DNA from 2 places in the Vibrio tasmaniensis genome. Region 1 is predicted to be linked to the other one. Evidence: riboswitches for the same ligand, from Rfam matches in the RefSeq annotation. Region 1 holds a riboswitch; the other holds the start of a gene.
What was found. Region 1 has a riboswitch for lysine ahead of lysC (lysine-sensitive aspartokinase 3). Riboswitches for the same ligand answer to the same signal wherever they lie in the genome.
Positions count from the first base shown of each region.

Region 1 (4,409 bases):
TAGCCTGATCCAGCCTTATATAGAGTGGTCGTTAGAGATCATAAAGAGTAAGCCAAGGCCTGCTTTCTACAGCAACCTGATTCTCGCGTATCAAGGCTTGGGCGATCACAGCAAAGCAGAACAAATTCGCAGTGAAGCGAGCTTCTTGTTCCCAAATCGAGACTTTTCAAAGGTTCAGTATAAGAAAGTATCACAAGAAGAAGATAACCTGTCGTCTGCTGAGTGATGTTTAGCTCTCGGAACTAAAGCACCATTTCTGACCTTTCGGTTAGGCACAAAAAAGCGCACGATCTCTCGTGCGCTTTTCTTTTAAACTTCAGTTTATTACCGTTATTTTAAAACGTCTTGTAACGCTTTTAAGCACAAAGCGACATTCTCTTTTCGAGCGCCATAACCCATTAAACCAATACGCCAAGCCTTCCCAGCTAAAGAGCCAAGGCCTGCACCGATTTCAAGATTATATTCTTCTAACAGCTGCGTTCTTATTTTGGCTTCATCAATCCCTTCAGGGAAGTAAAGCGCATTCAATTGAGGTAGGCGACTCTCTTCATCTACCACAAACTTTAATCCTAGTGCTTCTACTCCTTCTTTAAGCTCTTGGTGCATCGCATGGTGACGTGACCACGCATTATCCAGGCCTTCATTCTTCAATAAAACCAACGACTCATGCAGAGCATATAGGCTGTTCACAGGCGCAGTATGGTGATAGCTACGCTTACCTTCTCCACTCCAATAACCTAATACCAAGCTCTGATCCAAGAACCAGCTTTGTACGGGAGCTTGACGTGCTTTCATTTTATCGACAGCACGTTGAGAGAACGTCACGGGAGATAAACCAGGTACACAAGACAGACACTTCTGACTGCCTGAATAAACCGCATCGAGTTGCCATTCATCAACCAACAATGGCACACCACCTAATGATGTCACCGCATCCACAATCGACAATGCATCAAACTGACGAGCAACTGCTGAAATCGCTTGAGCATCCGATAACGATCCAGTAGAGGTCTCTGCATGCACAAATGCGACAGCAACAGCATCAGGGTTTTCTGCCAATGCCTTTTCTACCTTTTCAACGGAAACAGACTTGCCCCACTCATCATCAACAAGGATCGCTTCACCCCCACAGCGCACAACATTTTCTCGCATACGTTCACCAAAAGCACCATTGCGACAAACAATCACCTTCTCACCTGGCTCAATCATGTTAACAAAACAGGTTTCCATACCTGCACTCCCTGGTGCAGAAACGGCAATCGTAAATTCGTTTTCCGTCTGAAAAGCGTATTTGAGAAGCTGTTTAAGCTCATCCATCATCGCAATAAATAGCGGGTCTAGGTGGCCAATGGTTGGACGGCTTAAGGCCTGTAAAACTTGAGGAGAAATGTCTGAAGGCCCCGGCCCCATTAACGTTCGGTGTGGCGGATAAAAGCTATCAATAGCAGTAGTGAGTGTTAAATTAGACATGTACATCCCTTACGTTAATGTTGTGAACAATCCACCCTAAAGCAAATTGATTATCTCAGCAATTAGCCATAAGTATAGAGGTCACACCAGTGTCACATAATTGTTAAAATTATTTTTCAATTATCTCAAGTTACGGATTGACATTATTACCGCAAACACGTTCAATGAAATGGCTATCTAGCAGAAGAGGAGCACTGCCCAGGCAGGTGTTTTGTGGAACCGCATTTCCAACACAAAACATTTATGGGGAGCAGTGCCGAGATAATAAAAGGATGCAGGACCTTTATTATCGGTTGAGCGGGCTGAATCCCGTCAACTGTCACCATTTCTATATGGTGAAGAGCTTCTGAGGTTACTATTCTAATAATTCCTCTCTATTTGCTCTAAAACTCTCTTCGAACAACATCGGACGTTGGATTACCCAACCGTAATTTTATTTTAGGAAATCGTGGGAGATATATAGTGAGTGCATCTAATGTAGCTGGTTCTTTTAATGTCGCTAAGTTTGGTGGAACAAGTGTTGCCAACTTTGAAGCAATGAGCCGTTGTGCTGCCATTATTGAAAATAACTCGAATACGAAACTGGTCGTGAGCAGCGCGTGCTCTGGCGTGACTAACCTGCTCGTTGAACTCGCGAATGGTGTTCAAGATAAAACTCGTCGCCAAGAACTAGTGACACAGTTAACCGACATTCATAATACGATTCTTGCTCAGTTAGCCGATCCAAGCGGTATCGAGAAAGAGGTCCATAGCATTCTCGATGACATTGCGAGTGCAGCCGAAGCGGCATCATTCCAAACCAGTACTAAACTCACCGATCACCTAGTGGCATGTGGCGAACTGATGTCAACACATATCCTCGCTCAAATCATTCGCGAGCGTGGCACACCCGCTGTCCGTTTTGATATCAGAGAAGTGATGCGCACCAACAATGACTTCGGCAAAGCAGAGCCACAGTTAAAAGATATTGCAGCCTTAGCGCAACAGAAATTGATACCACTATGCCAACAGCAAGTTGTCGTTACCCAAGGCTTTATCGGTGCCGATAACGAAGGTAACACCACAACATTAGGTCGTGGCGGCAGTGATTACTCAGCGGCACTGATTGCAGAATCTGTACAAGCGATTGGTTTAGAAATCTGGACTGATGTTCCGGGCATCTACACCACGGATCCACGTATCGCATCGAAAGCATCTCCTATCCCAGAGATCAGCTTCAGCGAAGCATCGGAAATGGCAAACTTTGGCGCGAAGATATTACACCCTTCGACTCTAGTCCCGGCACTACGCCATCAAATCCCGGTATTTGTCGGCTCATCAAAAGCACCAGAGCTCGGTGGCACATGGATTCGTCAACAAGTTGAAAGCTCCCCTCTGTTCAGAGCGCTTGCCCTACGCTGCAACCAAACCATGGTTACGCTACGCAGCGCCAATATGTTCCATGCTTATGGCTTCCTAGCAAAAGTGTTCGAGATCCTCGCTAAGCATAAGATCTCTGTCGATCTTATCACTACCTCAGAGATCAGTGTCTCACTGACACTCGATCAAACAGATACCTCTGGTGGTGCCCCTGAGTTACCAGAAGCCGCTCGCATTGAGCTTGAAGAACTGTGTTCCGTGGATATTGAACACGACCTATGCCTTGTTGCTCTTATTGGTAATAACATGAGTGAAAGCAAAGGCTATGCGAAACAGGTATTCGGCACTCTTGAAGACTTCAACCTACGCATGATTTGCTACGGCGCAAGCCCACACAACTTGTGCTTCTTACTAGATGAATCAGTGTCTAAGCTAGCGATTCAAAAGCTTCACCAAGAGCTGTTTGAATAAAAAGACGGTTGATAGATTAGTTTAAAAATCACCAAGCTACAGATACAAAAAGGGTTGCTATTAAGCAACCCTTTCTCTTTTTTACTTTACGAATCAAAACTCGTCATAGCCTAAAAGCTAGTTAATGTTTGGACCTAACCACCTCTCAGCTTCCAACATGTCCCAGCCCTTACGATCAGCATAGCTATCCACTTGATCTTGTTGAATCTGTGCAATTGCAAAGTATCTAGCATCAGGATGTGAGAAATACATACCAGACACTGAAGCACCAGGCCACATTGCGTAGCTCGTGGTTAATGACATGTCGATCGCTTTTTCAACGTCCATCAACTCCCACAACGTACCTTTTTCAGTATGTTCAGGACAGGCAGGGTAACCCGGAGCAGGACGAATACCTTGGTACTTCTCGCGAATCAAATCGTCATTAGACAAGTCCTCATCCGGCGAGTAGCCCCAAATGTCCTTTCTCACTTCTTTATGCAGGTATTCAGCGAACGCTTCAGCCAATCGGTCAGCAACCGCCTGAATCATAATCGCGTTGTAGTCATCACCGTTGGCTTTGTATTCATCAGCAAGCTCTCGCTCACCGATACCACCAGTCACCGCAAAGCCACCAATCCAGTCTGCTTTACCGCTATCTTTCGGCGCAATGTAATCAGACAAACAGTAGTTAAAACCTTTTGGCTTCTCTGTTTGCTGACGAAGGTTGTGCAAAACCTTTAACACTTCAGTGCGAGATTCATCGGTATACACTTCAATATCATCACCAACACTGTTGGCAGGGAACATCGCACACATCCCACGAGCTTCAAGTAACTTCTCTTTCTGTACTCGATCCAATAAATCATTCGCATCCTTGAATAAGCGTTTCGCTTCCTCGCCCACTTCTTCATGCTCAAGAATTGCAGGGTACTTTCCGACTAGCGACCATGTCATAAAGAATGGAGTCCAGTCGATGTACTGACGTAAAGTCGCGACATCAAAATCATTGAAGATGTGCACTCCCGGCTTAGCAGGTACCGGTGGCGTATAAGCTCTCCAATCAATCGCTACTTTATTAGCACGAGCGCGTTCAAGCGTAACAGGCTTAGTTCGTGGTTTTTTACGAT
Region 1 covers NZ_AP025510.1:2,892,078-2,896,486, forward strand. Annotated here, with positions in the region: gene OCV44_RS12850 (PglL family O-oligosaccharyltransferase) at 1-226, shown strand, start outside; gene OCV44_RS12855 (pyridoxal-phosphate-dependent aminotransferase family protein) at 331-1,470, opposite strand; lysine riboswitch at 1,647-1,824, shown strand; gene lysC (lysine-sensitive aspartokinase 3) at 1,933-3,300, shown strand; gene metH (methionine synthase) at 3,418-4,409, opposite strand, start outside.

Region 2 (4,409 bases), 810 kb from region 1:
AGACGAACTTCTTCTAGTTCATTTTCACCGATGAAACCTAGGTCAACTACACCATCCATGATAAGGCCTGGGATGTCGTCATCACGAACCAATAACAAGTCGATTGGCATATTTAGTGAATGAACAACTAAACGCTCACCCATGATGTTAAATTTAACACCACATTTTTTAAGTAGATCTTGGCACTCTTTACTTAAGCGACCTTTCTTTTGAATTGCGATTCTTAGGCGTTGTGTCTGCATTGCTATATCCCTGTGCAAATATTTGAATTTATTGATTATTTAAAAGTGCTAAAACTAAAAAACCCTCGGAAGACTTTGTCGTCCCGAGGGTTTAAATCTAAATTCTTTGACTTAACCTCCGGGAGAATTCTTGCTCCCGGGTATACGTAAATCTCCCCGAAAGACTAGATAGGGTGATGATGGTGATGAATGTTCATTACTAATTTACGCATACTTATCAGCTCTTAGGTTGTTTGCTGTCTTGTATCCACACTAACTAAGCTGACACCCTTTTTCAACCATTTATTCGAACTTTTTTCACGAAATTTAAAATTAAATTAACGAGCACAAAAAAAGGGAGGCAAACGCCTCCCTTCTCATTATTCAATCAAGTGATGATCAGCTTTTACACGTTGCCATCTTACAACGTGAGAAATAAGCTAATGCAAAACATACTGCCACAAACGTTAGAGATGCTGCGCCGAATGCGATGCCAGTTGATGATGTCATACCTAGTGTGATGAAGCCGATACACGATACGAACGCCACAGACAGCGCATAAGGAAGCTGAGTCGATACGTGATCAATGTGGTTACAACGAGCACCTGTAGAAGACAGAATCGTTGTGTCTGAGATTGGAGAACAGTGGTCACCAAATACAGAACCCGCAAGAACCGCACTTAACATAGGCAGAATTAGCGCGATATCAGAGGCTGCAGCCATGTCACCTGCGATAGGTAGCATGATACCGAACGTACCCCATGATGTACCTGTCGAGAACGCCATTAGGCCTGCAAGAAGGAACAAGATAACTGGTAGCCAGTGGTAATCAATGTTACCCGTCGCTAAAGATGATAGGTACGAACCTGTTTTCATGTCGCCGATAACTGAACCGATCGTCCATGCAAACACAAGAATAAGGATAGCGCCAAACATAGAGCTTGCACCAATCCACATTGTTCTTGCGATATCAGCCATAGGCAGTTTCTGTTTGAATACCGTTGCTAGCGCAACGAGTAAACCAATAACACCACCGTAAACCAGAGACTTACCTACATCCGTATTTTCAAATGCGCCAAGTAAGTTGAATGCTTGACCATCAGCAGTAAGCGCTTGGCCACCCGTGTAAAGCATTGCAGCAACCGTCGCTACAATTAACGCTACGATTGGCATTACGAGATCAGAAACAGAACCGTTTTCGCTCTCTTGAATATCTAGCTCTTCGTTTAGATCGTGCGCTTGCTTTTGATCATTGTCGCCTTCAAAGCCACGGCCTTGAGAAGCTTCAATCTCATGCTCACGCATTTTACCAACATCTAAACCAAACCACGCAACAGCAAACACCATTAATAGCGCGAACACAGCGTAGAAGTTCATTGGGATAAGGCGAACGTAAGCACCCAGTGCAGAATACTCTGTCACACCGTGTGTCACTAAGATGCCACCAATGATAGTGATAATGTAAGCACCCCAGCTAGAAGCAGGCATGATCACACACATAGGAGCAGCAGTTGAGTCTAGGATATAAGCTAGCTTAGCGCGAGATACGTAGAAGCGGTCAGTTACAGGGCGGGAGATAGCACCTACCGCTAAGCTGTTGAAGTAATCATCAACAAAGATGAATACACCTAAGAATGCAGCAAGTAGTTTTGAGCCACGTTTGCTCTTAACACGAGACTGTGCCCACTCAGCGAATGCGCGAGTGCCGCCAGAAAGTGTTAATAATGCCGTTGTCATTCCAAGAATAATTAGGAAAGCGACGATGCTCATGTTCCAAGTGTTAATGCCACCATCTTCGATGAAAACACCAGATACTTTAGTAAAGACGTAGCTAGCTGCGTTACCTACTGAGTAGTCAGCAAGTAGAATCGCACCCATAACAATACCGACACCCAAGGAAACTAATACACGGCGGGTAACAATAGCAAGAGTCAAGGCAACCAAGGGAGGAAGCAGTGATAAAGGCGATGTTGCAAAATCTATTAAATTCATGATCTTCAAAAACCAGTTTTTTATTTGGCTAGAGATCTACTGCAGATAAACTTGATACGGCTTATCAAGCTCATGTTGAACTAAGCGAAAGGGAAGTGAACACTTCACCCAACCCTACAGTAGCGCTCCATAGTTTAAAATTAAGACTATGGCAGTGTTGTACCTATTAAGCACAACCCCAGCAAATTGCTTAGATATACAATTGACTTCGGCAATTACACCTTTCATTTCCATTCATTGGCATCACCCCAACGAAAACTACTTTTTATAATTGCACCTCTACGTGCGGTAACATTATTAACCGTTGAAACCAAAGTTTAGCAACAGATTAACCAAAGCACCGCATCAGGTAGTCGCAATTGTACCCATCAAGAGCAACAATGCAACATATCATTCCGAGAAAAATAGCTTTTTGTTAATGAAGTAATCAATAGAAGAATAGTCAACTTTTGTGGATTACTCCACCTAACACATATCAAATATCACCTAATTTTATTAAGATATTCCTTATAGTTATTATAATTTCATTAGAGGTCTATCTTTTCACTTAAACGTCTCGTCTCACTTTTTTATTTAAATAACTAATAGAAGAAATACTATTTGTTTTATTCTTGAGCTCTGTTTATTATTAGGAGGATTATTTAGTTTACCTTGATGGGAAATATCATGTCTGAATTAACAAAAACTCTATTAAATATCCGTAGCCTTCGTGCGTTCTCACGTGAATTAACTCTTGAGCAACTTGAAGAAGCGCTAGACAAGCTGACTATTGTTGTACAAGAACGTCAAGAGTCTGAAGCTGAAGAACGCGCAGCAAAAGCAGAGCAAGAAGCTAAGCTTTCTGCTATCGCAGAACAAATTGCAAAAGACGGTATTGATGTTGCCGATCTTATTGCTGCACTTTCTGGTGAAGCAAAATCTAAAACAACAAAATCTAAACGTGCTCCTCGCCCAGCGAAATACAAATATGTAGATGGCAATGGCGATGAGAAAACTTGGACTGGTCAAGGCCGTACGCCTTCAGCTATCCAAGAACAACTAGATGCTGGTAAATCTCTAGAAGAGTTTGCTCTTTAAGGCATCGTGTTTGCTAAGTGAATAATCAATAACCCACTAAGCAATAGAATTAATATTTAAGTCGACTAAAGTATTATTTACGGCTTCAATATATACAGAAACAAAAAAGGCTCCTTTCGGAGCCTTTTTTATATTTCACTACTAGAAATAGAAATCAAAAAATACCTTATCTTTCCCAGTACGCCTCTTCTAGACTGTCTTCTCTTTCAGGAAGGCCTCGAGATAATCGTGGCGAGTGCTGTACTAATACTTCATAACTTGCACGGTTTGAATATTTACAAACTTGTGAGAAAGAAGAATACGTCAAGAATGAATGCTGATGCTTACTTGAGTTAGGCACATTTTCTTTATGGTACTTATTAGCCGCCATATCATGTAATAGCGCAGATAATGCAGCATCACCGGCACCATTAGTATTCTTAATCTTTTCTGGGCCGCCCATGTAAGGTGCGATATGTGAATAGATTTTCGTTGGATTTTCACATAAGTCTTTATGTGCAGGACGGCTAAATTCATAACGGTTAAATTCAGCAATCGATCCTGGTAACAAAGGTAATGATGTTTCGCGCTTCACTGCATCTTCAGTGTAACCCGCCATAAACAAGCCCACAGGACCTGCTGTACATAAAACCAAGTCTACCCAATCTAGTGCTTTGTCTGAAGCAGCAAGAGGATCGCTTTCACCAGTTAATGCTTCAGCTTCGTCTTCATTCATTGCAACAACGGTTACATGTTGTTCAAGGAAATCTTTCCAAAACTCTGGATCATCTTGAATAACGAATTTAGTACCAAGTGTTAAAACGACAGGCACATCGTATTTCTTCGCGTATTCGATCGCTTTCATTGTTGCTTCAGGCATAGGGTCGCCTGGCTTACAACGAACTAAATAAGCGGTTAATACTAAAGCAGAAGCACTTTTGAAGATCTTTTCAGGGATGCTTTCTGGTTTTAGTTGGTTCATTTGACCTTCGCTAATTGCGAAAGTACGTTCACCATCTTCTGTAATTAATGCAAAGCAGCGACCAATTGCGCCATCTACCCCTTGTAAATGGTTCAGATCCATTCTGCTTGATGTATTACATAAATAGCGGTAACCGTAGCTACCAATTTTAATATCTT
Region 2 covers NZ_AP025510.1:2,079,515-2,083,923, forward strand. Annotated here, with positions in the region: gene hisG (ATP phosphoribosyltransferase) at 1-242, opposite strand, end outside; His leader region at 296-431, opposite strand; gene OCV44_RS09355 (Na+/H+ antiporter NhaC family protein) at 621-2,213, opposite strand; lysine riboswitch at 2,326-2,503, opposite strand; gene OCV44_RS09360 (H-NS family histone-like protein) at 2,880-3,290, shown strand; gene OCV44_RS09365 (inosine/guanosine kinase) at 3,457-4,409, opposite strand, start outside.
Region 2: it holds a riboswitch for lysine, as region 1 does, so the genes downstream of both, OCV44_RS09355 (Na+/H+ antiporter NhaC family protein) here and lysC (lysine-sensitive aspartokinase 3) in region 1, are expected to answer to the same signal.